One region of the Phytobacter cepae genome, then DNA from elsewhere that is predicted to be linked to it. Evidence: predicted binding sites of a transcription regulator. Region 1 holds the regulator's gene; each other region holds the start of a gene.
The links. Region 1 encodes PhoB, which activates phosphate uptake and scavenging genes when phosphate is short. Its sites were predicted from a motif close to CTGTCATAAAACTGNCNNAT; they were not measured.
Positions count from the first base shown of each region.

Region 2: a site for PhoB is predicted at 5,588-5,607, ahead of uvrB (excinuclease ABC subunit UvrB). Genes of this name have one in related genera too.
Region 3: a site for PhoB is predicted at 7,695-7,714, ahead of pstS (phosphate ABC transporter substrate-binding protein PstS). Genes of this name have one in related genera too.

Region 1 is NZ_CM135107.1:4,015,180-4,025,200, forward strand. It holds gene ACUY4Q_RS18965 (anion permease) at 1-1,168, shown strand, start outside; gene proY (proline-specific permease ProY) at 1,213-2,568, opposite strand; gene brnQ (branched-chain amino acid transporter carrier protein BrnQ) at 2,649-3,968, opposite strand; gene phoR (phosphate regulon sensor histidine kinase PhoR) at 4,375-5,670, opposite strand; gene phoB (phosphate response regulator transcription factor PhoB) at 5,692-6,381, opposite strand; gene sbcD (exonuclease subunit SbcD) at 6,578-7,780, shown strand; gene sbcC (exonuclease subunit SbcC) at 7,777-10,021, shown strand, end outside.
Region 2 is NZ_CM135107.1:3,489,269-3,499,289, reverse strand. It holds gene bioA (adenosylmethionine--8-amino-7-oxononanoate transaminase) at 1-694, opposite strand, end outside; gene bioB (biotin synthase BioB) at 781-1,821, shown strand; gene bioF (8-amino-7-oxononanoate synthase) at 1,818-2,975, shown strand; gene bioC (malonyl-ACP O-methyltransferase BioC) at 2,959-3,711, shown strand; gene bioD (dethiobiotin synthase) at 3,704-4,426, shown strand; gene ACUY4Q_RS16385 (ABC transporter ATP-binding protein) at 4,368-5,090, opposite strand; gene uvrB (excinuclease ABC subunit UvrB) at 5,838-7,859, shown strand; gene pmrB (two-component system sensor histidine kinase PmrB) at 8,052-9,122, opposite strand; gene pmrA (two-component system response regulator PmrA) at 9,125-9,805, opposite strand; gene eptA (phosphoethanolamine transferase EptA) at 9,802-10,021, opposite strand, start outside.
Region 3 is NZ_CM135107.1:5,134,685-5,144,705, forward strand. It holds gene atpA (F0F1 ATP synthase subunit alpha) at 1-981, shown strand, start outside; gene atpG (F0F1 ATP synthase subunit gamma) at 1,032-1,895, shown strand; gene atpD (F0F1 ATP synthase subunit beta) at 1,922-3,304, shown strand; gene ACUY4Q_RS24080 (F0F1 ATP synthase subunit epsilon) at 3,325-3,744, shown strand; gene glmU (bifunctional UDP-N-acetylglucosamine diphosphorylase/glucosamine-1-phosphate N-acetyltransferase GlmU) at 4,064-5,434, shown strand; gene glmS (glutamine--fructose-6-phosphate transaminase (isomerizing)) at 5,619-7,448, shown strand; gene pstS (phosphate ABC transporter substrate-binding protein PstS) at 7,768-8,808, shown strand; gene pstC (phosphate ABC transporter permease PstC) at 8,934-9,893, shown strand; gene pstA (phosphate ABC transporter permease PstA) at 9,893-10,021, shown strand, end outside.

The DNA of each region.
Region 1 (10,021 bases):
CAGCACCACCGTCTGGCTGATTGTGGCAGCCTTTCTGTACGCCAAAGGCTTCATAAAAACCGGGCTCGGACGGCGCATTGCTTACCTGTTGATTCGCAGCTTCGGCGGCAGCTCTTTACGTCTGGGCTATACCCTGGCGCTGAGCGACATGATTATCGCCCCGGCGACCCCGTCCAACACGGCCCGCGCGGGCGGCATCCTGTTCCCTATCGTGCGGGGTGTCTCAAGTAGCTTCGGCTCAGAGCCGGATCAAAACCCGCGCAAGATTGGCGCCTTCCTGATGCAGACCGTGTTCCACTCCAACTGCCTCTCTTCTTCCATGTTTATGACCGCCAGCGCGCCAAACGCACTGATTGTCTCACTGGCAGCCAGCACGTTGTTTGTTGATATCTCCTGGGGGATGTGGACGCTGAGCGCACTGGTGCCGGGAGTCATTGCGTTCCTTACCATTCCGCTGGTTATCTACAAACTCTACCCGCCCGACATCACTCGCACCCCGGAGGCGAAAGCCCACGCCAGTGAAGAGTTGCAAAGGATGGGGCCCATCACCCGTGATGAGCGGATGACCATTGGTATTTTCCTGCTCTCATTACTGGCGTGGAGTACCTCGAAATTAACAGGGCTGGATGCTACGGCCGTGGCCCTGTCAGGCGTCTGCCTGATGCTCATGACCAACGTGATTAACTGGCAGGACGTGCAGTCGGAAAAAGGCGCGTGGGATATTCTGGTCTGGCTGGGGGTCATGATCTGCATGGCAGACAAGCTCAACCAGTTGGGGTTGTTTAAGTGGTTCGCGCTCACCACCTCTGCACTGTTCAATGGCATCCCTTGGGAGATCACCCTCACCGTTCTGCTGATTGTCTACTGCTACTCCCACTACTTTTTCGCCGGCAGTACGCCGCACGTGGTGGCGATGTATGCCGCCTTTGGCAGCGTCTCGGTCGCAACCGGCGCACCGCCGATGATGGTGGCGCTGTCGCTGGCGTTTGTGACCAACCTGATGAGCGGAATTTCCCATTACGGCAACGGTCCGGCGGTCATTTACTATGGCGCAGGGTATGTGGCACAGCGTGACTGGTGGCGTCTGGGCTTTATTGTGATGTTGATTAACATCGTGATTTGGTTCGGACTGGGTGCGGTGTGGTGGAAGATTTTGGGGTTGTGGTAAAGGATTGCCCGGTGGCGTCACCGCCTGCCGGGCTTATTATTGCGTTATGCGAGTTTCTTGCGCACAAACATCCAGCCAACCAACAGCAGCACAATCCACGCACATCCCACATACAGCGAAATGCGCGTCTCCGGGTGCCAGCCAATCAGCCCGATGATAAACACAAGGAAAAGCAGACCGACAATCGTGGTCGCTACGCCGCCGGGGACTTTAAATTTCAGCGCTTTAACTTCATCCGCGGACAAACGGCGACGGAATGCCACCTGTGAAAGCAGGATCATGATCCACACCCACACGGTAGCGAAGGTCGCCAGTGACGCGATCACCAGGAAGACGTTCTCCGGCATGATGTAGTTGAGATACACCGCCGACAACAGCGCCAGCGTCATCACCAGCACCGTGACCCACGGAATGCCCTTGCTCGATGTTTTAGCGAAGATTTTTGGCGCACTGCCCTGCTCTGCCATCCCGTGCAACATGCGGCCCACGCCAAACACGTCGCTGTTAATGGCCGACAACGAGGCGGTCAGTACCACGAAGTTCAGGATGCTGGCGGCAAAAGTAATGCCGAGGTGCTGGAACGTCAGAACAAACGGGCTGCCGTTGGTACCGACCTGATTCCACGGGTAGATGGACATGATGACGAACAGCGTCCCGACATAGAAAACCAGAATGCGCATCGGCACCGAGTTAATGGCGCGCGGAATCGATTTTTCCGGGTCTTTCGCTTCACCGGCGGTAATGCCGATGATTTCAATGCCGCCATAGGCAAACATCACCATCTGCAATGACATCACCATGCCAATCCAGCCATTGCTAAAGAAGCCGCCGTTACTCCACAGATTGTGGATCCCGGTCGGCTGGCCGCCGTTGCCGATTCCCCAGATAATGATGCCGAACCCGGCGGCAATCATGATGATAATGGTCGCGACTTTGAAGAAGGAGAACCAGAACTCCAGCTCACCAAACACCTTTACGCTCATCAGGTTAATGGCGCAGATAATGAGCACCACGCTCAGCACCCATATCCAGTGCGGAACGGTGGGGAACCAGACGCCCATATAGATGCCAAAAGCTGTCACATCAGCAATAGCGACAATCAGAATTTCAAAGCAGTAAGTCCAGCCAGTGATGTAACCAGCCAGCGGGCCCAGGTTTTCCTGAGCATAACGGGAGAACGAACTGGCAGAAGGATTGTGTACCGACATTTCGCCCAGCGCGCGCATGATGATGTACGCTGCGACACCCCCGATAATGTAGGCCAGCAGCACGCTCGGACCCGCCATCTTGATGGCATCCGCCGAACCGTAAAACAGCCCGGTGCCAATCGCCGACCCAAGGGCCATAAAGCGGATGTGTCGGGTACTCAACCCTCGCTTTAGTTTGTTCGTACTTTCCATCGTTCCCCGTTCCAGGATTCAAAAAAACAAAAAAACCACGGGACCATAAGTCCCGTGGTTAGCAAACCATTTCACACTACTTAGTGTGCGCTGGAGGCCACCTGACGCCCGGCAGCGCGATCCCAGCCAGCAGCCAGAATCACCATCACCAGCGTTGGCATCAACCAGGCCAGACCTTGCTCCGCCAGCGGCAGACGCTGAGTCCAGGCCGGCAGCACATCGCTAAACGCAGAGGCTTTAATACCGTCCAGCACGCCGAACAGCAGGCTGATAAACATGGGCGGTGCAATCACGCGGGACGAATTATGCCACCACGAGCGGGTGAAGCTCAACACGACCAGGGCGATACACGGCGGATAGATCATTGTCAGAACAGGAATGGAGATCTGAATCAGGTGGCTCAGACCCAGATTCGACACCGCCATGGAGAAGATACCGAGAATAAACACCAGCGCACGGTACGAGAGCGGCAGGTACTGCGCGAAGAACTCAGCACAGGCGCAGGTGAGGCCAACCGCCGTCACCAGGCAGGCGATGAAAATTAACGCTGCCAGCAGGAAGCTGCCGGCACCACCAAAGGTGTGCGCAACATAGGCATGCAGAATGGCTGCGCCGTTAGCAGACTGATCCACCAAAGAAGAGCTATCTGAACCCAGGCGGAACAGCGCCAGGTAAAGTAGCGTCAGACCCACGCCCGCCATCAGGCCAGCCCAGACGGTATAGCGGGTCAGCAGACGCGCTTCGGTCACACCGCGGGAACGGGCGGCGTTAACAATGACAATACCGAACACCATCGCGCCCAGGGTATCCATTGTCAGGTAACCATTAACGAAGCCGTTAGAGAAGGCCGCGTGCTGGTAGGCATCCATCGCATGGCTGATGGGACCTGCTGGCCAGACAATCGCCGCCACAGAGAGAATCACCAGCGCAATAATTTTCAGCGGCGCCAGGAAGTTACCCACGGTATCCAGCAGTTTACCCGGATAGAGCGACACCAGAATCACTAACGCAAAGTAGATGACGCTATAAATCAACAGCGGCAGAGAGCCTTCGCCGGTCAATGGAGCGATGCCCACTTCAAAAGAGACGGTCGCCGTACGCGGTGTGGCAAACAGCGGCCCAACGGCCAGGTAACAGACCGTCGCCAGTAGAACGCCGGCGACTTTACCGATTGGCGTACTGAGGCTGTCCACCCCGCCGCCCACTTTCGCCAGAGCGACAACGGTGAGCACCGGCAGGCCAACGGCGGTGATTAAAAAGCCAATGGATGCGGTCCAGACGTGCTCGCCTGCCTGCAAACCGACCATGGGAGGGAAAATGATATTGCCTGCGCCGACGAACAGCGCAAAGGTCATAAAGCCCAGAGCAACAATGTCTCGTGGTTTTAAATGATGGGTCATAAACGTTTACAGCCTGTGGATGTGGTGATGCAAATGTTGAAATTTTCGCCTTGTCGTGCGGAACATTACAGCGGCAAGGTCCTGAAACGAAGCGGGAAATACTTCCCTCTTCGCGTGGCGGAGAATAGTTTTTCGATTTACCACGCAAATACAGTGGGTCTGACGACCTACGGGGCGCAATTTAAACGCTTATAACGTTTAAAGGCAATAAGGGATCGTAAAACCAGATGGATATGCCAGATCTAAAAAAAACACCAGAGGATGATGCTGTATATAAGAAAAACGGATGGCTAATCATGCGAACAAAAAAGCAGCAAAGCCATATTCTGTCGATGAATGGATGTAAAGCGGGGTCAAAAAAGAGAGGTTCTGACAGAATTGGAAAGAAAAGCTGACACCCAGGGTGTCAGCTTGCGTGTTTCACCATCAGTCTTTCGGGCAACATAAAGCTAAAGCGGGTGCCTTTACCCGGTGTACTCTGGATTTCCAGCTTGCTGTCATGGTGATTCACCGCGTGTTTAACTATCGCCAGGCCCAGGCCACTGCCCCCGGTCTGGCGGGAGCGGGCTTTGTCCACGCGGTAGAAACGTTCTGTCAGACGCGGAATGTGCTCTGCTGAAATCCCAGGCCCGTTATCCTCAACGCTGAACTGCACACCCTGTGCCACACGCTGCCACTGCACGGTGATGTGCGTCCCGGCGGGCGTATGGTTGACGGCGTTGTAGACCAGGTTCGAAATCGCACTGCGCAGTTGCTCCTCATTGCCCAGCACTTTTAGCGCACCATCCACCACAAACTCCAGTTCGTGCTTATTGTGACTTAAGGTTTGCGCTTCTCTCTCCACCACCCGAAGCATCATCGGCACATCAATGATTTCATTCGGCGGCGTGATGGGTGCGGCTTCGATTTTAGAGAGCGTCAGGAGCTGCTTCACCAGCCCTTCCATGCGCGATGTTTGTTCTCGCATGGTATGTAACGCTTTCTCACGCGGTAGCCCCTCCAGCGTCTGTTCCTGCATCATCTCCAGGTAGCCCTGCAATACCGTTAACGGCGTGCGAAGTTCATGGCTGACGTTGGCAAAGAAGTTACGTCGCGCCCCTTCAAGCTGGTGCATTTGCGTGACGTCACGCGCCACCATCAGCAACTGCTGCTCGCTGTAAGGCATCATGCGCATCTCAAGATGACGCCCATTGTTCAGCACCAGATTCAACGGGCGATCAAAGTTTCGCGCTTTGTAGTAACGGGTAAATTCGGGGTAGCGCAGCAGGTTGAGGATGTTTTGGCCGTTATCGTCCGGCCAGCGCAGATTGAGAAGCTGTTGTGCCAGTCCGTTACACCAGAAAATAGCCCCCTCTTCCGTAGTGAGCACAACGGCATCCGGCAAGGATTCCGCACCGCTGCGAAAACGCTTAATGAGATTGCCCAGTTCGCGACGACGCTTTTTATTGCGCATCTGCATCTGGTGCAGGCCGTAAAGCAGCGGTTCCCAACTGCCGGTGCCAGGGGGCGGGGTCATGCTTTTATCGACCCATAGCCACCAGGAAAGACGCATTAAATTCCAGAAATGCCAGGCCAGTAGTCCGGTGACTGCCGCCAGCAAAAACCACGGCAGGTAACCAAAGAATATGCCAAGCAGTGCAGCAGGTAGACAACATAGGATGAGTTCGAGTACCAGCCTTTTCCATGACAGCCGTTCCAGCACGCGTCACACTCCTGTCAGATTTCAGAAACGGGTTGAGAAGCGATAACCCGTGCCGCGAACTGTCTGTACCATACGATCGTGGCCGCTGGTTTCCAGTGCTTTACGCAAGCGGCGAATATGCACGTCGACCGTGCGATCTTCTACATAGACATTGGTTCCCCAGACGTGGTTAAGCAGCTGTTCACGGCTGTAGACGCGTTCCGGGTGCGTCATGAAGAAGTGCAACAGCTTAAACTCCGTCGGCCCCATGTCCAGCGGATTCTCGCCGGTCATCACCCGATGAGAGCTTGGGTCGAGGCTCAGCCCCTGCATCTCAATGACCTCTTCTACCGCCATAGGCGAGATGCGACGCATAACCGCTTTGATTCGCGCAACCAGCTCTTTAGGGGAGAAAGGTTTAGTGATGTAATCGTCTGCACCGGTTTCAAGGCCGCGCACACGATCTTCTTCTTCACCGCGAGCCGTCAGCATCATCACCGGGATTTCCCGAGTCATGGCTTCACGTTTGAGGTGCTTAATAAACTGGATACCAGAGCCGCCTGGCAACATCCAGTCCAGTAAAATCAGATCGGGCCAGGGTTCATTCAGTTGGTTCACCGCGCTGTCATAATCTTCCGCTTCGACAGGTTGAAAGCCGTTTTGCTCAAGCACGAAACACACCATTTCACGAATGGGAGCTTCATCTTCTACGACCAGAATGCGTCTTGCCATAATTTGCCCTGTTTAATTAAAGTCATCAGTCAACCGCGGCGCCAGTATGCGTCACTTTTGTGACAGATTTATGAAACAAATGACCAACAGATGACGCATCATTCCGTTATATGACAGCGGCTAAGCGCTTTCGCTGGCGGCTCATAGGCTCTTGAATGTTATAATCCCGTTTACGCTTTTTTGCCATGGAACCGCTATGCGCATCATTCATACATCGGACTGGCACCTCGGTCAGAACTTTTACAGCAAGAGCCGTGCCGCCGAGCACGACGCTTTTCTCTCCTGGCTACTGACCACGGCTGAAGAACATCAGGTTGACGCGATCATTGTCGCGGGCGACATCTTTGATACCGGTTCGCCCCCCAGCTACGCGCGCGAACTCTATAACCGGTTTGTCGTGAAGTTACAAAACACCGGCTGTCATCTGGTTGTGCTGGCCGGGAATCACGACTCCGTCGCCACACTCAATGAATCAAAAGATATTCTGGCCTGGCTGAAAACCACCGTCGTCGCCAGCGCGGGAAGCGCCCCTTTCTATTTACCGTTGCGCGATGGCTCGCCAGGCGCGGTGTTCTGCCCGGTACCGTTTTTACGTCCGCGCGACATTGTGACCAGCCAGGCCGGGCTTTCCGGGCAGCAAAAGCAGCAGCATCTGTTAGGCGCCATCACCGACTACTACCAGCAACAGCATGATGCCGCCTGCACACTCCGCGGCGAACAGACCTTACCTATCATCGCCAGCGGTCACCTCACGACGGTAGGCGCCAGTAAAAGTGATGCCGTACGCGAGATTTATATCGGCACCCTGGACGCCTTCCCGGCGCAGAATTTCCCGTCCGCCGATTATATCGCGCTGGGCCATATTCACCGTCCGCAGAAGATTGGCGGTCAGGAACATATTCGCTACTGCGGCTCGCCCATCGCCCTGAGCTTTGATGAAACCGGCAAAAGTAAATATGTCAATTTAGTGACCTTTGACGCGGGAAAGCTGGCCGACGTGACGGCACTGGAAGTGCCTGTTACCCAGCAATTAGGGGTCATTAAAGGCGACCTGACGGCCATTCGCGAACAGCTTGAACAGTGGCGGCATCATGATGCTGCGCGCCCCGTCTGGCTGGATATCGAAATAGCCACCGACGACTACCTCAGCGATATGCAGCGGAAAATTCAGTTGCTGACCGCCGAACTGCCGGTAGAAGTGTTGCTGGTTCGCCGCAGCCGGGAGCAACGTGAACGCATTCTTGCCGGTGAGCGCCGTGAAACCCTCAGCGAATTAAGCGTGGAGGAGGTCTTCGCGCGCCGTCTGGCCCAGGAAGAACTGGATGAGACACAACAGGCCAGATTAGAGGCGCTCTTTGCAGAAACACTGCACGGCCTGCACCAGGAGCACGACGCATGAAAATTCTCAGCCTGCGCCTGAAAAACCTCAACTCCCTGAAAGGGGAATGGAAGATAGATTTTACCGCCGAACCTTTTGCCAGCAACGGTCTGTTTGCCATTACCGGGGCGACCGGCGCGGGTAAAACCACCCTGCTGGATGCCATCTGCCTCGCGCTTTACCATGAAACACCGCGCCTGAATAACGTCTCGCAGTCGCAAAATGATTTGATGACCCGTGACACGGCCGATTGCCTGGCAGAGGTCGAATTCGAAGTTAAAGGCATTGCCTATCGCGCCTTCTGGAGCCAGACCCGCGCCCGAAACCAGCCCGACGGGAATTTGCAGGTCCCGCGCGTTGAACTTGCGCAGTGTGCTGACGGCAAAATTCTGGCGGATAAAGTCAAAGATAAGCTCGAACTTACCGCCTCGCTGACGGGGCTGGACTATGGGCGCTTCACCCGTTCAATGCTGCTCTCACAGGGCCAGTTTGCCGCCTTTCTGAATGCTAAACCCAAAGAGCGCGCGGAACTGCTGGAAGAGCTGACCGGCACCGAGATCTACGGACAGATTTCTGCCGAGGTGTTTGAAAAACATAAAATCGCCCGCACGGCGCTGGAAAAATGCCAGGCTCAGGCAGAAGGCGTAGTGCTGCTCAATGACGATCAGCGCACGGCCCTCACCGCAGGTTTGCAGGTACTCACTGACGAGGAACAGCGCCTGCTGACCCGACAGCAGACCGCACAAACGCAGCTCAACTGGCTGAATCGCAGCCAGGAGTTGCGTCTCGCCCTCCAGCACGCGCAGGCGGCAAGTCAGCGTGCCGTTCAGGCGCAAAATGATGCCCAGCCCCAGCTCGCGCTGCTCAGTCGTGCCCAACCCGCCCTGGCGCTTCGTCCACTCTGGGAGCGTCTGCAAGAGCAACGCACGCTGTGGCAGAGCAGCCATCGGCAGAATGAAGAAGTGAATACTCGCTTACATGACAGGCGCACGCTGCGTGCGTGCATTCGCGCCAGCGCCCTGAGTCAGCATGCGCAGCTCCTGGCCTCGGAGGTCACGCTTAAGACCTGGCTTGCCGATAACGCCCGCTTCCAGCGCTGGCAAAGCGAACTGGCCGGCTGGCGCGCCATGCTCAACCAGCAGGTAGAGGATAAAAAACCCTGGCAGTCATTGCAGACCCGCATCGAGCAAAACGTGCTTAAGCTGCGCGGACTGCAGGCGGTTTCGCTGGACATGACCCCGGCAGAGGTCGAGGCGGCGATGGCCTTAAGCGCGCAGCATCGTCCGTTGCGCCAGAAACTGCACGCGCTGCACGCCCGTTTTGCGCCGCTGCAAAAGCACCTCGCTCAGCGCCAGCAAAGTCTGGTTGAACTCGAAGCAGAACGGAAAAAGCGCGACGATGAACTGACGCTAAGGCGCGCACAATATAAAGAAAAAAATCAGTTGCTGACGGAAATTCGTACCGTCTGCAAACTTGAAGAACGCATTCACAGCCTGGAGAGTGAACGCGCCCGGCTTGAGCCTGACCACCCCTGCCCACTTTGTGGTTCAACCTCGCACCCGGCGATTGCCGAGTATCAGGCTATTGTTCCGGGCGTGAATCAGGCTCGTCGCGATGCGCTCGAGCTTGAGGTCAGCAAGATAAAAGAGGACGGTGTCGCCCTTAGCGAGCGTCTGAAAGGGCTGGCGGAACGGTATGAGAAAGAAGAGCGTGAAGCTAAAATCCTCTCTCAGGATGAGCAAACGTTGCGCCAGGAGTGGGCCACGTTATGTGAAGCCTTGTGCATCAACATGCAACCACAGCACGACCTCACCAGCTGGCAGGCGGCGCAGGATGCCTATGAACATCAGCTCTATCAGCTAAGCCAGCGGCAGACGCTGCAACACCAAATCGATGAGCTGCGCCAGCAGGTGGAACAGTATCAGCAGGCGGCAGAGGCCCGTCGCGCCCATCTCGCTTCTCTGCTTGCGCCACTGGAACTCACCGTTCCGCCAGAGGGGGAAGAAACTGCCTGGCTGGCTGCCCGCACCCAGGAAGCAGAACAGTGGCAGGAAAAGCAGACGGCCTTTACCGCCCTGCATGACAGCATTGCCCGCCTTTCACCGATTATTGATACCCTGCCGGATGACCCCGATTTTGCTGATGAGACGCCCGTCAAACTGGACAACTGGCAACAGGTGCATAACGACTGCGTCTCACTGCAAAGTCAGTGGCAAACCCTGCAACAACAGCTTACCGTAGAAGCCGAACGCCTGACGCTGC
Region 2 (10,021 bases), 530 kb from region 1:
GGATGCGTTTGAGCCATTCAGGATGATACATGCGCATCCCGCCCGCCCCCTGCACGATAGGCTCCAGGATCACGGCGGCGATGTCATGGCGATGGGCGGCCATCAGGCGGGCGAAACCGACCATATCGTGCTCATCCCATTCACCGTCGAAACGGCTTTGCGGCGCGGGGGCAAACAGGTTCTCAGGAAGATAACCCTGCCAGAGGCTATGCATGGAATTATCGGGATCGCAGACTGACATCGCCCCAAAGGTGTCACCGTGGTAGCCGTTACGGAAGGTCAGAAAACGCTGACGCGGATCGCCTTTCGCCTGCCAGTACTGCAACACCATCTTCATCGCGACTTCCACGGCCACCGAACCGGAGTCGGCAAGAAATACACACTCCAGATTATCCGGCGTCATCGCCACCAGCTTGCGGCACAGCGCAACGGCTGGCGCATGGGTAATGCCGCCGAACATCACGTGGGACATGCTGTCAATCTGCGCTTTCATCGCGACATTCAGCGCCGGATGGTTATAGCCGTGGATCGCCGCCCACCAGGAGGACATGCCGTCGATCAGCCGTTCGCCGCTCTCAAGAATGAGTTCACAGCCGTGGGCCGATGCCACCGGGTAAACGGGCAGAGGCGAGGTCATGGAAGTGTACGGGTGCCAGATATGGCGCTGGTCAAAGGTGAGATCGTCCGTTGTCATAATCGACTTGTAAACCAAATTGAAAACATTTAGGTTTACGATCATAACCCGAAACGAGACTTAACAACACCCTTTGGAGAAGCCCCATGGCTCACCACCCACGCTGGACACTGTCGCAGGTCACTGAACTGTTTCAAAAACCCTTTCTTGAATTACTGTTCGAGGCGCAGACCGTGCACCGTCAACACTTCGACCCACGTCAGGTGCAGGTCAGTACGTTGTTGTCGATCAAAACCGGTGCCTGCCCGGAAGACTGTAAATACTGCCCGCAGAGTGCCCGCTATAAGACCGGGCTGGAAGCCGAACGCCTGATGGAGGTGGATCAGGTTCTGGACTCTGCACGCAAAGCCAAAAATGCCGGATCAACGCGCTTCTGCATGGGGGCGGCCTGGAAAAACCCGCACGATCGCGATATGCCCTACCTGGAGCAGATGGTCGAAGGGGTAAAAGCCATGGGCCTGGAAGCCTGTATGACGCTCGGTACACTTAGCGAAACCCAGGCCCAGCGTCTCGCCACTGCCGGGCTGGATTACTACAACCATAACCTCGACACCTCGCCGGAATTCTACGGCAACATCATCACCACTCGCAGCTATCAGGAGCGACTCGATACGTTGGGAAAAGTGCGTGATGCGGGGATTAAAGTCTGTTCTGGCGGTATCGTCGGGTTGGGCGAGACGGTTAAAGACCGCGCCGGATTGCTGCTGCAACTGGCTAATCTGCCTGTTCCGCCGGAAAGTGTGCCGATCAACATGCTGGTGAAGGTAAAGGGAACGCCGCTCGCTGAAACCGAAGACGTCGACGCCTTCGATTTTATCCGCACCATCGCGGTAGCGCGCATCATGATGCCAACCTCCCATGTGCGTCTCTCTGCCGGGCGTGAACAGATGAACGAGCAGACGCAGGCGATGTGCTTTATGGCCGGGGCTAACTCTATTTTCTACGGCTGCAAACTGTTGACCACGCCAAACCCGGAAGAGGACAAAGACGTTCAGCTGTTCCGTAAACTGGGGCTGAATCCTCAGCAGACGGAGGTGCAGACGGGCGATAACGAACAGCAACATCAGCTGGAGCAGCAACTGTTGCACGCTGACACCGACCAGTATTACAACGCGGCCACCGCATGAGCTGGCAGCAGCGCATCGACAGGGCTCTTGCGTCCCGTCGAGAAAACAACACCTTTCGTCGCCGTCAGTGCGTAACCCAGGGCGCGGGGCGCTGGCTGGTGCAGGGTGAGCGCCGTTACCTTAACTTTTCCAGCAATGACTATCTGGGGCTCAGCCAGCACCCGGCGGTGATTCGTGCCTGGCAACAGGGGGCAGAACAATACGGGGTGGGCAGTGGCGGCTCGGGGCATGTGAGTGGGTACACCGCGGCGCACGGCGAGCTTGAAGAGGCGCTGGCTAACTGGTTGGGCTACCCGCGTGCGCTGCTGTTTATTTCCGGCTTTGCCGCCAACCAGGCGGTGATCGCCGCCCTGATGGCAAAAGAGGACCGCATTGTGGCCGACAGGCTCAGTCACGCCTCGTTACTGGAGGCGGCGGATCTCAGCCCGGCACAGTTACGCCGATTCCAGCATAACGACGCTGCGCACCTGGCAACCCTGCTGGCAAAACCGATAGCCGGTGAGCAACTGGTCGTCACCGAAGGCATTTTCAGTATGGACGGTGACGCGGCCCCGCTGGCCGACCTGCATGCGGCCACGCAGAAAGCCAACGGCTGGTTGCTGGTCGACGATGCGCACGGTATTGGCGTCTGGGGGCAAGAGGGGCGCGGCAGTTGCCATGCGCAACAGGTCACGCCAGATATTCTGATTGTCACCTTTGGCAAAGGCGTGGGACTGAGCGGGGCGGCGGTGCTATGCCGCGAGTCTGTCGCCAATTACTTCGTGCAGTTTGCCCGCCACCTGATTTACAGCACCGCGATGCCACCGGCGCAGGCGGTGGCACTCCTGGCATCACTTAATGTGATTCGGGGTGCAGAAGGGGACGAACGCCGTGAAAAGCTCGCCGCCCGGGTGGCGCAGTTTCGTGCCGGGGCAGCGTTACTGGAGGCGCAACTGACCGCATCTCACAGTGCCATCCAGCCGCTCATCGTCGGCGAGAATAGCCGGGCGCTGACACTGGCTGCTACCCTGCGCGAGCGGGGATGCTGGGTGACCGCGATTCGTCCGCCCACCGTGCCTGCGGGTACGGCCCGACTTCGACTTACCCTGACTGCGGCCCATGAGCCTGCCGATATCAGCCAGTTGCTGGAGGTGCTCAATGACGCCCGTGAATAAGCAGGCAGTGGCCCATGCCTTTGGTCGCGCGGCACAGCATTACCGGCAGCACGACGGGTTGCAGCGGCAAAGCGCGGAATTACTGCTGGCACGGCTGGGGGACGTTTCTGCACGTCATGTGCTGGACGCCGGATGTGGTCCGGGCGCGATGGGGCACCACTGGCAGCAGCGAGGGGCGCTGGTCACCGCGTTAGATCTCAGCGCCAGCATGTTGAGTGAGGCACGCCAGCAGCAGGCGGCGCATCACTATGTGCAGGGTGATATTGAAGCCATGCCGCTGCCGGACGACGCGTTTTGTCTGGCGTGGAGCAACCTGGCCGTCCAGTGGTGCGACTCGCTGCCCCAGGCTTTACATGAACTCTATCGGGTCGTCCGTCCCGGTGGGCACATTGCTTTCACGACTCTCGTACAGGGGTCGTTACCGGAGCTGAGTCAGGCCTGGCGGGCGGTGGATACTGCACCCCATGCCAACCGGTTTTTATCGGCAGCGCAGATTGGCGCCGCGCTGGCGGGCTGGCGGTATCAGGCCGGCGTGGAGACCCTCACCTTGTATTTTGATGATGCGGCGGGCGCAATGCGCTCTCTGAAAGGCATTGGGGCGACGCATCTGCATGCCGGGCGCACCTCAGGATTAACGCGTGGAAAATTGCAGCAACTTCAGCACGCGTGGCCACAACAGAACGGGATGTGCCCGCTCAGTTATCAACTATTTTGGGGAATTATCAGTCGTGACTGAACGTTATTTCGTTACCGGGACAGACACCGAAGTGGGGAAAACCGTCGCCAGCTGCGCGCTGCTCCAGGCCGCCGCTCAGTTGGGATGGCGCACTGCAGGCTACAAACCTGTGGCGTCGGGCAGTGAAATGACCGCTGAGGGACTGCGCAACAGCGATGCCCTGGCGCTTCAGCGCAACAGCACTGTGTCGCTACCCTATAACGTGGTGAATCCCTGGACCTTTGCGGAGCCGACCTCGCCACACATCGTCAGCGCCGCAACCGGCACGCCCATTTTAGCGCAAGGGATGTCTGACGGGCTGCGTCATCTGGAAGCACAGGCCCAATGGGTGCTGGTGGAAGGGGCAGGAGGCTGGTTTACGCCGTTAGCAGACCATTTTACCTTTGCAGATTGGGTGGTCACTGAGCAGCTGCCGGTTATTCTGGTGGTGGGCGTGAAGCTGGGTTGTATCAACCACGCGATACTGACGGCACTGGCGATTGAACAGGCTGGATTAACGCTGGCGGGATGGATTGCAAATGACGTTCAGCCACCGGGGCGTCGTCATCAAGAGTACATTGCGACCCTGCGGCGCGTGATTAAAGCCCCGATGATTGGGGAGATCCCCTGGCTTTCACACGCGCCGGATGAGGCAAATAACGGTCATTATCTCAATCTCAACGTACTGACTCCGGCGTCATCCAGTGCGCCAGAAGTCCGTCATCCAGTTGCCTGACGTCTCCCTGGGCGACATTGCGTCCGCGATGTAGCAAACAGAAACGATCGGTGACCCGACGAATAAAATTCAAATGTTGTTCAGCCAGCAGGAAGGTCATACCCAAATCCTGATTCAGGCGGACGATAATGTTGCCGAGCTTATGAATAAATGCCTGGCCCTGACCCCGGGTCGGTTCGTCGAGTATCAGCAATCGCGGGCGGGTTATCACCGCTCGCGCCATCGCCAGTTGATACTGATTATCTTCCGATAACCCTGCCGCTTTACTCTGACGGAACGCATAAAGATCGGGAAACAGGTCATATATCTCGCTGCTGACGGCATTGCGGGGGGCGGAGCCTGCCAGCAGAGCTATGTGCAGATTCTCTTCCACCGAAAGCTGGGAGAAGAGCCGCCTGTCCTGAGGAACATAGCCAATCCCCATCGCGCTGCGATGTTCAGCCTGTAACGGCAGCATGTTCTGCGGGGGGCCGCTGGTGTCCTGCCACACCATACTGCCACTCTCGACGGGTATCACACCGATAATGCAGTTGATGAGCGTCGTTTTTCCCATGCCGGGCAGACCAATTACCGACGTACAGCTGCCGGGATGTAAATCGAGGTCAACGTTCCACAAGGTGTGCTGACTACCATAAAATTGGTTCACTGAACGCAAACTCAACATAACCTGCTCCTTTCTCGCTTTGCGGTTCTGTTAAATGTGCAAATGGCTTGCCAATATCACAAAAAAGTCTCGTTTTCAGAGTCCGCCGAACAAAGTGAGGGGGAAAACCAGATGCAGTGAAAACTACCGAAAAATCCTGCACATTGTCGGTGCCGTGGATGATGGCTTATGGTGCATCAGAATGGGTAAATGTGAGCACGATCGCACCGCACTTCTCCGTTTCGTTAGGCATAATTTTGCAAAAATAAGCGATAAAAATTTTTTCCGAGCCGGAAATCCGCAGTTGTTAACAATCTGTGGGCTGGCGGTGCATATGGCCTGGAATGAGTTATCCACTATTCCTGTGGATAACCTTGTGCATTAGAGTTAGAAAAAGTGCGACAAGCGAGTAAATACGCGGCTTGCGCCTGAATTGATGCGAAACGCGGCTTTTTGCAAAAGTTGTTTATTTTCAGCTAATTAAATAAAAGCAATGGCTGTAAGAAAAGTGTCACCCGCTGCCACAAAACTTTCATCACCTCCCTTGACAAATGTTAAAAAACGAAATGTTCTGGGGATAACCCGCATGGGCAGCTATTTTGTGCCGTCCTTGAACAGGTTACGGTGAGCAAACCCGGTAAACCTGCCTGCTAGTACAGATTCCTGTTTGCGCCACTGTTTTTACATCCAGTATTAATGATTGGCAAATCTCGTCGCGATGGTTAAAATTACTTTCCTCCCCGCTCACTCCTTCATCAGGTCGCTGTCATGAGTAAACCGATAAAACTGCATTCCGCTTTTCGCCCTTCTGGCGATCAGCCCGAGGCTATTCGCCGCCTCAAAGAAGGCCTGGAAGATGGGCTGGCGCATCAGACCCTGCTGGGTGTGACCGGTTCGGGTAAAACATTCACCGTCGCCAATGTGATTGCAGATCTGCAGCGTCCAACGATGGTTCTGGCACCGAATAAGACGCTTGCCGCTCAGCTGTACGGCGAAATGAAAGAGTTTTTCCCGGAAAACGCGGTGGAGTATTTTGTTTCGTATTACGACTACTATCAGCCGGAAGCCTATGTGCCGAGTTCAGATACCTTCATTGAGAAAGATGCCTCGGTAAACGAGCACATTGAGCAGATGCGTCTGTCGGCCACCAAAGCCCTGCTTGAGCGCCGGGACGTAATTGTGGTGGCCTCTGTCTCTGCCATTTACGGTCTGGGTGACCCGGATTTGTACCTGAAGATGATGCTGCATCTGACTAACGGCATGATTATCGATCAGCGCGCCATTCTGCGTCGGCTGGCGGAGCTACAATATACCCGCAACGATCAGGCTTTTCAGCGCGGCACCTTCCGTGTGCGCGGCGAAGTGATTGACATCTTCCCGGCGGAGTCTGATGACATTGCGCTGCGTGTGGAGCTGTTTGATGAAGAGGTGGAGCGACTGTCATTGTTCGACCCGCTAACGGGTCATGTGGAGTCCGTGATTCCGCGCTTTACCGTCTACCCTAAAACTCACTACGTTACCCCGCGTGAACGTATTGTGCAGGCGATGGAAGAGATTAAAGACGAGCTGGCGGTGCGGCGTAAATCGCTGATGGACAACAACAAGCTTCTGGAAGAGCAGCGGCTGACCCAGCGTACCCAGTTCGATCTGGAGATGATGAACGAGCTGGGCTACTGCTCGGGCATTGAAAACTATTCGCGCTACCTCTCCGGGCGAGGGCCGGGTGAAGCACCGCCGACGCTGTTTGATTACCTGCCCGCCGATGGCCTGCTGGTGATTGACGAGTCCCACGTCACCATCCCGCAAATTGGCGGTATGTTCAAAGGCGACAGGGCGCGTAAAGAGACGCTGGTGGAGTACGGCTTCCGCCTGCCGTCCGCACTGGACAACCGTCCGCTGCGCTTTGAAGAGTTTGAAGCTCTGGCGCCGCAGACCATCTATGTTTCAGCCACACCCGGTAAATATGAGCTGGAAAAATCAGGTGAAGACGTCATTGACCAGGTGGTGCGTCCTACGGGCCTGCTTGATCCCATTATTGAAGTGCGCCCGGTGGCGACCCAGGTTGACGATCTGCTTTCGGAAATCCGCAAGCGTTCCACCATCAACGAGCGCGTTCTGGTGACCACCTTAACCAAACGGATGGCGGAAGATTTAACCGAGTATCTGGAAGAGCATGGCGAGAAGGTGCGTTATCTTCACTCCGATATCGATACCGTCGAACGTATGGAAATTATTCGCGATTTGCGCCTGGGCGAGTTTGACGTGTTGGTCGGCATCAACTTGCTGCGTGAGGGGCTGGATATGCCAGAAGTCTCCCTGGTAGCGATTCTTGACGCCGATAAAGAGGGCTTCCTGCGTTCTGAGCGTTCGCTGATTCAGACCATTGGCCGTGCGGCGCGAAACATCAACGGCAAAGCCATTTTGTACGGTGACAAAATCACGCCGTCGATGGCAAAAGCCATTGACGAAACCGAACGTCGCCGTGAGAAACAGCAGAAGTACAACGAAGAGAATGGCATCACGCCTCAGGGCCTGAATAAGAAAGTGGTCGACATTCTGAGCCTCGGGGAAAATCTGGCGAAAACCAAAGCCAAAGGGCGTGGCAAGTCACGGACACCGGCGCAGGCGGAAGCCGCAGAAATGGCGTTATCGCCGAAAGCGTTGCAGCAAAAAATTCAGGAGATTGAAGGGCAGATGATGCAACATGCGCAGAATCTTGAATTTGAAGAGGCGGCAAAATGTCGTGACAAGCTGCATCAATTGCGGGAACTTTTTATCGCCGTCTCATAATATGAAGCCCGTCACGAATGCGTGAACGGGCCTTAATGTTGGCTTAATGTTGTTCCGATACCCTCTTCAGTCATATTCAGGAGGGTCCGCCATGCAAAAAGAACAACTCTATCAGTACCTGGCTATTGCGCTGTCTATGGCGATTGTCATCGCCTTCAGTCACAGCTGGGTTCTTAGCTACTAAGCACGCGCTTAACGTATAATCGGTTTGAATTTCACCCATGCCCGTACCCCGGGCGTGGGTTGTCTGTTTTGCAGGAAAAATTGCGCATCATGAAGCTGGGCAATCCGGGTGACGATACTGAGCCCCAGACCGGCCCCACCATAGCGACTGTCCATGCGTACAAAGGCTTTGCTGAGCTCACCGCTGCGCGATTCATCAATGCCGGGACCTTCATCTTCCACCGCCAGCACCGGCACGTCTCCGTCCTCAATACAGAGGCGAATTGTCGACCCTGTCGGGCTGTAACGGTGGGCGTTTTCCACCAGATTTCTCACCAGCACGCGCAACAGCGTGGCATCCCCGGCGACCGCCACGTCCCGATTGCTTTCGGGCAGAAGCAGAACCTGTTCTCTTTCCGCCAGCATGGCGTCAAGCTGGCCCCAGACGGGGAGTACCACGTCCGCCATCAGCATCACCTGCTGATAGCTTCCCGCTGAAAATGACTGGCCTACGCGGGCAAGCTGCAGCAGCTGGGCGATATTTTCGGTCATCTGATCGAGTCGCTGAATCAGCGGCGCGACCTGAATATCGTGGGTTTTGGCCATCAACTCCAGATGCAGACGTAGCCCGGCAAGCGGGGTGCGAAGCTCATGGGCGACATCGGCGGTAAACAGCCTTTCGCGATCCAGCGTCACCGTCAGCCGCTCCACCAGTTGATTGATAGCCGATTCCACCGCCTGCACTTCAGGTACCGAGTTGTTCAGCGCAATCGGTTCGAGATTATCAGGCGTGCGGGCATCCAGCTCTCGCTGGAGCTCAGACAGCGGGCGCAGGATCATCTTGATAGCCTGTAAGCAAATTAACAGCGCCAGGCCGATAATCAACAAACTGGGCACCAGCAAGCTGGCAACAGCCTCATGCACTTCGTGCTGGATGTGCTTGTGGTTGTTATGGTTGTGCACGGCACTTTCTACCAGCAGTTGGATTTGCTCTTTGCTTTCATGCCACAGCCAGAACACGCTCACCAGCTGGCATAACACCAGTATCACGCCGATGGTCAGGACCAGCCGGCGGCGCATGGTCCAGCCTTTGAAATTCATTCTCACCCCACCTGATCCTGTTTTTCTGCGTTGACCAGCATATAGCCGTAACCGCGAACGGTGCGGATACGCGCTTTACCAATTTTGTCGCGCAGGTTGTGGATATGCACTTCCAGCGTATTGGTGGCCGGCTCGTTATCCCAACTGTAAATATCATTGTAGAGAATTTCGCGGTGCACCGGACTGCCGGCTTTTAGCATCAGGCGAGAGAGCAGGGCATACTCTTTTGGCGTCAGTTCCACCTGATTTCCCCCGCGCCAGACCTGCCGGCGAGAGACGTTAAGCGTCAGGTCACCGTTGATGATTTCGTTGTCGCCCTGGTTGTTATGCCGGCGCAGGAGCGCCCGGATACGGGCGTTAAGCTCTTCAAGCGCGAAGGGTTTTACCAGGTAGTCATCGGCCCCCGTATCAAGCCCCGAGATGCGATCGCCAAGCGTGTCGCGGGCGGTCAGAATCAACACCGGCAGGCTGTATTTTTCCCGGCGCACGCGCTGTAAGAAATGCAGGCCGTCTTCATCGGGCAGGCCTAAATCCAGTACCATCAGGCTGTAATGACCGGTCGCCAGGCTTAAGCCTGCCTCATGCGCGGTCGAGACGCCATCGCAGACATAGCCTTCGCTTTGCATGGCCAGCATCAGCCCCTGTAGCAGCAGCGCATCATCTTCTACGATCAGAATTTTCATTTCGGCTCTCCACGGCAGGCGGTCAAAATATCATCTTGCGCACGGTATTCTTTGGTCTCCACACCGGTTAACCCCAGCATGGTAGAAAAGAGATTATCCTGCGACACATTTTTCTGTTGGGCTTCTTTTTGCAAACACTGGCTGCTGACGCCATAGCGTTTCTGATAATCATCAGACAACCAGATTAAAAAAGGCACATGCTTTTGGCTCTCAGGG
Region 3 (10,021 bases), 1.1 Mb from region 1:
GATTCCGGTATCAAATGCGTGTACGTGGCCATTGGCCAGAAAGCGTCCACCATTTCCAACGTGGTTCGTAAACTGGAAGAGCACGGCGCGTTGTCCAACACTATCGTTGTTGTGGCGACTGCGTCTGAATCTGCTGCACTGCAATACCTGGCACCGTATGCGGGTTGCGCAATGGGCGAATACTTCCGTGACCGCGGTGAAGATGCGCTGATCGTATACGATGACCTGTCTAAACAGGCTGTTGCTTATCGTCAGGTTTCCCTGCTGCTCCGTCGTCCGCCAGGACGTGAAGCATTCCCGGGCGACGTTTTCTACCTGCACTCCCGTCTGCTGGAACGCGCATCCCGCGTTAACGCTGAGTACGTTGAAGCCTTTACCAAAGGTGAAGTGAAAGGGAAAACCGGTTCTCTGACCGCGCTGCCAATCATCGAAACCCAGGCGGGTGACGTTTCTGCGTTCGTTCCGACCAACGTAATTTCTATTACCGATGGTCAGATCTTCCTGGAAACCAACCTGTTTAACTCCGGTATTCGTCCGGCGGTTAACCCGGGTATCTCCGTATCCCGTGTGGGTGGTGCTGCTCAGACCAAGATCATCAAGAAACTGTCCGGTGGTATTCGTACCGCGCTGGCACAGTATCGTGAACTGGCTGCGTTCTCTCAGTTCGCATCCGATCTGGATGAAGCAACCCGCAAACAGCTGAGCCACGGTCAGAAAGTGACCGAGCTGCTGAAACAGAAACAGTATGCCCCTATGTCTGTTGCACAACAGGGCCTGGTGCTGTTCGCGGCTGAACGCGGTTACCTCGAAGATGTGGAACTGGCGAAAATCGGTAGCTTCGAAGCCGCTCTGCTGGCTTACGTCGACCGTGATCACGCTCCGCTGATGCAAGAGATTAACCAGTCCGGTGGCTATAACGACGAAATCGAAGGCAAGCTGAAAGGCATCCTCGATTCCTTCAAAGCAACCCAGTCCTGGTAACGTCTGGCGGCTTGTCTTAGGACAGGCCGCAAGGCATTGAGGAGAAGCTCATGGCCGGCGCAAAAGAGATACGTAGTAAGATCGCAAGCGTCCAGAACACGCAAAAGATCACTAAAGCGATGGAGATGGTCGCCGCTTCCAAAATGCGTAAATCGCAGGATCGCATGGCGTCCAGCCGTCCTTATGCAGATACCATGCGCAAAGTGATTGGTCACCTTGCGAACGGTAATCTGGAATATAAGCACCCTTACCTGGAAGAACGCGACGTTAAGCGCGTGGGCTACCTGGTGGTGTCGACCGACCGTGGTCTGTGTGGTGGCTTGAACATCAACTTGTTCAAAAAACTGCTGGCGGATATGAAAGTCTGGTCTGATAAAGGCGTTCAAAGCGATCTCGCGATGATTGGCTCTAAAGGCGTGTCTTTCTTTAATTCCGTAGGTGGCAACGTTGTCGCTCAGGTAACCGGTATGGGGGATAACCCTTCCCTGTCCGAACTGATCGGCCCGGTAAAAGTCATGCTGCAGGCTTACGACGAAGGTCGTTTGGACAAGCTTTATATTGTCAGTAACAAATTTATCAACACCATGTCTCAGGTGCCAACGATCACTCAACTGCTGCCGTTACCGGCCGCAGAAGATGAAGAATTGAAGCGTAAATCCTGGGATTATCTGTATGAGCCTGATCCAAAAGCACTGCTGGATACCCTCCTGCGTCGCTATGTTGAATCTCAGGTTTATCAGGGTGTTGTTGAAAACCTGGCCAGCGAGCAGGCCGCACGTATGGTGGCGATGAAAGCCGCGACCGACAATGGCGGCAGCCTGATTAAAGAGCTGCAGTTGGTATACAACAAAGCTCGTCAGGCCAGCATTACTCAGGAACTCACCGAAATCGTCGGTGGTGCATCCGCGGTATAACCAGGTTAATTCGTAGAGGATTCAAGATGGCTACTGGAAAAATTGTCCAGGTAATCGGCGCCGTGGTTGACGTCGAATTCCCTCAGGATGCCGTACCGCGCGTGTACGATGCTCTTGAGGTAAACAATGGTAACGAGAGCCTGGTGCTGGAAGTTCAGCAGCAGCTCGGTGGTGGTATCGTGCGTACCATCGCCATGGGTTCTTCCGACGGTCTGCGTCGTGGTCTGGAAGTTAAAGACCTCGAACACCCGATCGAAGTCCCGGTAGGTAAAGCAACCCTGGGTCGTATCATGAACGTCCTGGGCCAGCCGATCGACATGAAAGGCGACATCGGTGAAGAAGACCGTTGGGCTATTCACCGTGCAGCACCGTCCTATGAAGAGCTGTCCAGCTCTCAGGAACTGCTGGAAACCGGTATCAAGGTTATCGACCTGATGTGTCCGTTCGCTAAGGGCGGTAAAGTCGGTCTGTTCGGTGGTGCGGGTGTGGGTAAAACCGTAAACATGATGGAGCTGATCCGTAACATCGCGATCGAGCACTCTGGTTACTCCGTGTTTGCAGGCGTAGGTGAGCGTACTCGTGAGGGTAACGACTTCTACCACGAAATGACCGACTCCAACGTTCTGGACAAAGTATCCCTGGTTTACGGCCAGATGAATGAGCCACCGGGAAACCGTCTGCGCGTTGCGCTGACCGGCCTGACCATGGCTGAGAAGTTCCGTGATGAAGGTCGTGACGTACTGCTGTTCGTCGATAACATCTATCGTTACACCCTGGCCGGTACGGAAGTATCTGCACTGCTGGGTCGTATGCCTTCAGCGGTAGGTTACCAGCCGACGCTGGCGGAAGAGATGGGCGTTCTGCAGGAACGTATCACTTCCACCAAAACCGGTTCTATCACCTCCGTTCAGGCGGTATACGTACCTGCGGATGACTTGACTGACCCATCCCCAGCCACCACCTTTGCTCACTTAGATGCAACCGTGGTACTGAGCCGTCAGATCGCGTCTCTGGGTATCTACCCGGCCGTTGACCCGCTGGACTCCACCAGCCGTCAGCTGGATCCACTGGTTGTTGGCCAGGAACACTACGACACCGCGCGTGGCGTACAGTCCCTGCTGCAACGTTACCAGGAACTGAAAGACATCATCGCCATCCTCGGTATGGATGAGCTGTCTGAAGAAGATAAACTGGTGGTAGCACGTGCGCGTAAGATTCAGCGCTTCCTGTCCCAGCCGTTCTTCGTGGCAGAAGTATTCACCGGTTCTCCGGGCAAATACGTCTCCCTGAAAGACACCATCCGTGGCTTTAAAGGCATCATGGAAGGCGAATACGATCACCTGCCAGAGCAGGCGTTCTACATGGTCGGTTCTATCGACGAAGCCGTGGAAAAAGCCAAAAAACTTTAACGCCTTAATCGGAGGGTGATATGGCTATGACTTACCACCTGGACGTCGTCAGCGCAGAGAAACAGATGTTCTCTGGTCTGGTCGAAAAAATCCAGGTAACGGGTAGCGAAGGTGAACTGGGTATTTACCCGGGCCACGCCCCGCTGCTCACCGCCATTAAGCCTGGTATGATTCGCATCGTTAAACAGCACGGTCATGAAGAGTTTATCTATCTGTCCGGCGGCATTCTTGAAGTGCAGCCTGGCAGCACGACCGTTCTGGCTGATACCGCAATTCGCGGCCAGGATCTCGATGAAGCGCGAGCCCTGGAAGCTAAACGTAAGGCTGAAGAGCACATTAAGAGCTCTCACGGTGACGTGGATTACGCTCAGGCGTCTGCGGAACTGGCCAAAGCGATCGCTAAACTGCGCGTTATCGAGTTGACCAAAAAAGCGATGTAACACCGGCTTAACGTCAAAAAGCCAGTCTGATTATCAGGCTGGCTTTTTTTATGTCTGTTATCGCGCATTTCATACTTTCCAGTGATGCTTTATTCAGGATTAAAAAGAATAATAAAAACAGCGTACTGTGAATATTTTCCACACATTCGTCTTATGTTTTCGAAATAATTATGTGTGTATTACCCGATAATATGCCCTAAATTACCTTCCGATGAGGTGGGTTGAGCACTTCATCCTCAAACCAATTCGCGTCGAAAAAAATGTAGAACTTTCAACGTGAAACGGTAAAAATTCCACTCAAATTACAGTCAGGACGCGTATGTTGAACACGAAAATGAGTGTGGTGATCCTTGCCGCTGGCAAAGGCACTCGCATGTATTCCGATCTTCCGAAGGTGCTGCACACCCTTGCCGGGAAAGCGATGGTTCAGCATGTGATTGATGTGGCAAACAATCTTGGTGCCAGCAATGTGCATCTGGTTTATGGTCACGGCGGCGATCTGTTGAAACAGACGCTGTCTGACGACAAGCTCAACTGGGTATTACAGGCCGAGCAGCTCGGTACCGGGCACGCCATGCAGCAGGCCGCTCCTTTCTTTACCGATGATGAAGACATCCTGATGCTTTACGGCGATGTGCCATTGATTTCAGCCGCAACGCTGACGCGCCTGCGTGAGGCGAAGCCGCAGGGGGGGATTGGTCTGCTGACGGTGAAGCTCGACGATCCCACCGGTTATGGTCGTATCACGCGTGAAAATGGCAAGGTCAGTGGCATTGTTGAGCAGAAAGATGCCAGTGAAGAGCAGCTCAGGATTCAGGAAATCAACACCGGCATTCTGATTGCCAACGGCGGCGATTTGAAGCGCTGGCTCGCTAAGCTCACCAACAATAATGCGCAGGGTGAATATTACATCACCGACATCATCGCGTCGGCTTATCAGGAAGGAAATGCCATTGCGGCCGTTCATCCTGAGCGCCTGAGCGAAGTGGAAGGCGTAAACAATCGTCTGCAGCTTTCCCGCCTTGAACGTGTTTATCTTACCGAGCAGGCCGATAAACTGCTGCTGGCAGGCGTCATGTTGCGTGACCCGGCACGCTTCGATCTGCGTGGCACCTTGTCCCATGGGCGCGATGTTGAAATCGATGCTAACGTGATCCTTGAGGGAGAGGTAACGCTTGGTCATCGCGTTAAAATTGGCGCAGGCTGCATTATCAAAAACAGCGTCATCGGTGACGATTGTGAAATCAGTCCCTACAGTGTTGTTGAGGATGCGCATCTGGAAGCGGCGTGTACCATCGGACCCTTCGCGCATTTACGCCCTGGTGCTGAGTTACTCGAAGGCGCACATGTCGGCAATTTCGTTGAAATCAAGAAAGCGCGTCTGGGCAAAGGCTCCAAAGCAGGCCATCTGACCTACCTGGGTGATGCTGAAATTGGCGATAACGTGAATATTGGTGCGGGTACGATTACCTGTAACTATGACGGTGCCAACAAGCATAAAACCATTATTGGCGATGATGTCTTTGTGGGCTCTGATAGCCAACTGGTCGCGCCTGTCAGCGTCGGCAATGGCGCCACCATTGCTGCGGGCACCACGGTGACCCGTAATGTCGCCCAGAACGAGCTGGTATTAAGCCGGGTGCCGCAGGTGCAAAAAGCGGGCTGGCAACGGCCCATAAAGAAAAAATGATTCTTTTGCCGGACAGCGGTAACGCTTATCAGGCAAATCAGGGATGAGGGGATAACATAATCCTCCGCCCGCTGGCAGTACCATAAAAATAACCCCACTCTCTACAAGGCTCGGGGCGCCTGGAAACAGGCATACAGGTTGACCGACAACGCATGGCATAACGCCATAATCAGGAAATCTAACTATGTGTGGAATTGTTGGCGCAGTTGCGCAGCGTGATATTGCTGAAATCCTTCTCGAAGGATTACGTCGTCTGGAATACCGTGGCTACGACTCTGCCGGTCTGGCAGTGGTGGATGCAGAAGGTCATATGACCCGTCTGCGCCGTCTCGGTAAAGTGCAGATGCTGGCTCAGGCTGCAGAAGAGCATCCGCTGCACGGTGGAACAGGTATTGCGCACACTCGCTGGGCGACGCACGGCGAACCGTCTGAAGGCAACGCACACCCGCATGTGTCTGACCACATCGTTGTGGTCCATAACGGCATCATTGAAAACCACGAACCGCTGCGTGAAGCGTTGAAAGCACGTGGTTACACATTCGTCTCTGAAACCGACACTGAAGTGATTGCTCACCTGGTGCACTGGGAGCTGGAGCAGGGCGGTTCGCTGCGTGAAGCAGTGCTGCGTACTATTCCACAACTGCGTGGGGCATACGGTACGGTAATCATGGATTCCCGCGATCCAAGTACCCTGCTGGCTGCCCGTTCCGGCAGCCCGATGGTTATCGGACTGGGCATGGGCGAGAACTTTATTGCTTCCGATCAACTGGCGCTGCTGCCGGTAACACGTCGCTTTATCTTCCTTGAAGAGGGCGATATCGCAGAAGTGACCCGTCGTAGCGTGACGGTATTTGATAATGCCGGCGCACCGGTCAAACGTGAAGAGATCGAATCCAATCTGCAATATGACGCGGGTGACAAAGGTACATACCGTCATTACATGCAGAAAGAGATTTATGAGCAGCCGAACGCGATTAAAAACACCCTCTCCGGGCGCATCAGCCATGGTGAAGTGGATTTAAGCGAGCTGGGTGCGCAGGCCAATGAGCTATTGAGCAAGGTCGAGCACATCCAGATCATCGCCTGCGGAACGTCCTATAACTCCGGTATGGTTTCCCGTTACTGGTTTGAGTCGTTGGCGGGGGTTCCGTGCGACGTGGAAATCGCTTCTGAGTTCCGCTACCGCAAATCCGCAGTGCGTCGTAACAGCCTGATGATCACCCTTTCTCAGTCTGGTGAAACGGCAGATACCCTGGCAGGCCTGCGTTTATCCAAAGAGCTGGGCTATCTGGGATCGCTGGCCATTTGTAACGTACCGGGCTCTTCACTGGTGCGCGAATCCGATCTTGCCATCATGACCAATGCCGGTACGGAAATTGGCGTGGCGTCCACCAAAGCCTTCACCACCCAGTTAACCGTGCTGCTGATGCTGGTGGCGAAACTGAGCCATCTGAAAGGGCTGGATGCCGCCATTGAGCATGAAATCGTTCACGGTTTGCAGACGCTGCCGAGCCGTATTGAGCAAATGCTGTCGCAGGATAAGCGCATCGCGCAGCTGGCAGAAGATTTCTCCGACAAGCATCACGCGCTGTTCCTTGGCCGTGGCGATCAGTACCCGATTGCACTGGAAGGTGCGCTGAAGCTGAAAGAGATTTCGTACATTCACGCGGAAGCTTATGCGGCAGGTGAACTGAAACATGGCCCTCTGGCGCTGATTGATGATGATATGCCGGTTATCGTTATCGCGCCGAACAACGAATTGCTGGAAAAACTGAAGTCCAATATTGAAGAAGTGCGTGCGCGTGGCGGCGTGTTGTATGTCTTCGCCGATAAAGATGCTGGCTTTACCAGCAACGACAATATGCACATCATTGAGATGCCGCATGTTGATGAGGTGATTGCACCCATTTTCTACACCGTACCGCTACAGTTACTGGCTTATCACGTTGCGCTGATTAAAGGCACAGACGTGGATCAGCCACGTAATCTCGCCAAATCTGTGACGGTCGAGTAAGTGTTCACACGCCCCGCCAGTCGGGGCGTTTTTTTTTACTCTCTGCGCCCCAGTGGTGTCTCTTTTTTAAGCGTAAAAAGATGACATTCTCACCGCTTCGACTATTTTTTTATTGTCATAAAAGTAAAATCTTACTGAAAACTCACGGTCATCAAAATAAGCATCTTCATGATGCGACAGCGATTTTTAATCACATATCGACTTTCATGGTCATTGTCATCAAACAGTAACAATCCTTGCATATAACTGTCATCAAAGTGTCCTATTTTGCTCATCGTAGCCACTAAACAACGATTTACGATTCCTTGCAGGAGACATTATGAACGTTATGCGTACCACTGTCGCAACTGTTGTCGCCGCGACCTTTTCTCTGAGTGCTTTTGCAGTTAACGCCGCTGCAAGTCTGACGGGTGCGGGTGCAACTTTCCCTGCGCCGGTGTATGCCAAATGGGCTGATACCTACCAGAAAGAAAACGGTAGCAAAGTAAACTACCAGGGTATCGGTTCTTCTGGCGGCGTAAAACAGATCATTGCTAACACCGTTGATTTCGGTGCTTCAGATGCTCCTCTGGCTGACGATAAGCTGGCTCAGGAAGGTCTGTTCCAGTTCCCTACCGTTATCGGTGGCGTTGTGCTGGCCGTTAACCTGGAAGGTTTCAAGTCCGGTGAGCTGGTGCTGGATGGCAAAACCCTGGGTGACATTTACCTTGGCAAAATCAAAAAATGGGATGACGCAGCCATCGCTAAGCTGAACCCGGGCAAAAAACTGCCGGCTCAGAACATCGCGGTTGTTCGTCGTGCTGATGGTTCAGGCACATCCTTCGTATTCACCAGCTATCTGGCGAAAGTGAACGAAGAATGGAAATCCTCTATCGGTGCGGGTTCTACCGTTAACTGGCCGACCGGTCTGGGCGGTAAAGGTAACGACGGTATCGCTGCATTTGTACAGCGTCTGCCGGGCTCCATTGGTTATGTTGAATATGCTTACGCTAAGCAGAACAATTTGACCTACACCAAGCTGCTGTCTGCTGATGGCAAACCGGTCTCTCCAACTGAAGAAAGCTTCTCCAACGCGACGAAAAACATCGACTGGAGCAAATCCTTCGCACAGGACCTGACCAACCAGAAAGGTGCAGATGTGTGGCCAATTACCTCCACCACCTTCATCCTGGTGCATAAAGAGCAGAAAAACCCTGAGCAGGGTGCTGAAGTCCTGAAATTCTTCGACTGGGCTTACAAAAACGGTGGCAAACAAGCTAACGAACTGGACTACGCAACGCTGCCAGAAAGCGTGGTTGAGCAGGTTCGTGCCGCATGGAAAACCAGCGTGAAGGACAGCAGCGGTAAAGCGCTGTACTAAATATCCGACTTACGTCGAGTCGCTGCCGTGTTGGCTGCGACTCGAATGGGTTAGGGTATGGCATTACGTTAGCCAGAAAGCACGATAGAATGCGCGCTTTCTGGCCCAACCTTAAAGAGTGATTTATGGCTGCAACCAAGCCGGCTTTTAGCCCCCCGGGCAAAAAAGGTGACATGATATTCAGCGCGCTGGTAAAACTGGCTGCGCTGATTGTGCTATTGCTGCTCGGCGGCATTATTGTGTCTCTGATTTTCTCCTCCTGGCCGAGTATTCAGAAATTTGGATTCTCCTTCCTTTGGACAAAAGAGTGGGATGCGCCGAACGAAATTTTTGGTGCGCTGGTGCCGATTTACGGCACGCTGGTCACCTCTTTTATCGCCCTGCTGATCGCTGTCCCGGTCAGTTTCGGTATCGCTCTGTTTCTGACTGAACTGGCGCCTGGCTGGCTGAAGCGCCCGTTAGGGATTGCGATTGAGCTACTGGCAGCGATTCCCAGTATTGTTTACGGCATGTGGGGGTTGTTCATCTTTGCGCCGCTGTTTGCCAAATATTTCCAGGAACCGGTCGGCAATGTGATGTCAGCGATTCCTTTTGTTGGCGCACTGTTTTCCGGTCCGGCGTTCGGTATTGGGATTCTGGCTGCAGGCGTGATCCTCGCTATCATGATTATTCCTTACATCGCTTCCGTTATGCGCGATGTATTTGAACAAACCCCAGTGATGATGAAAGAGTCAGCCTATGGCATTGGCTGCACCACCTGGGAAGTTATCTGGCGTATCGTTCTGCCGTTCACCAAAAACGGTGTGATTGGTGGTGTGATGTTGGGGCTGGGCCGTGCGTTAGGTGAAACCATGGCGGTAACCTTCATCATCGGTAACACCTACCAGCTCGACAGCGCATCGCTGTTTATGCCGGGTAACAGTATTACTTCCGCACTGGCGAATGAGTTCGCTGAAGCGGAGTCCGGACTGCATGTTGCCGCCCTGATGGAACTGGGTCTGATCCTGTTCGTGATTACCTTTATCGTGCTGGCAATCTCAAAAGTGATGATCATGCGTCTGGCGAAAAATGAGGGGGCACGCTAATGGCTACGCTCGAAATGCAAGCCTCAACTGAACTGGCAGAATCCCGCCGTAAGATGCAGGCAAAACGCCGTGCGAAAAACCGTATTGCGCTTACGCTCTCCATGGCGACGATGGCATTCGGTTTGTTC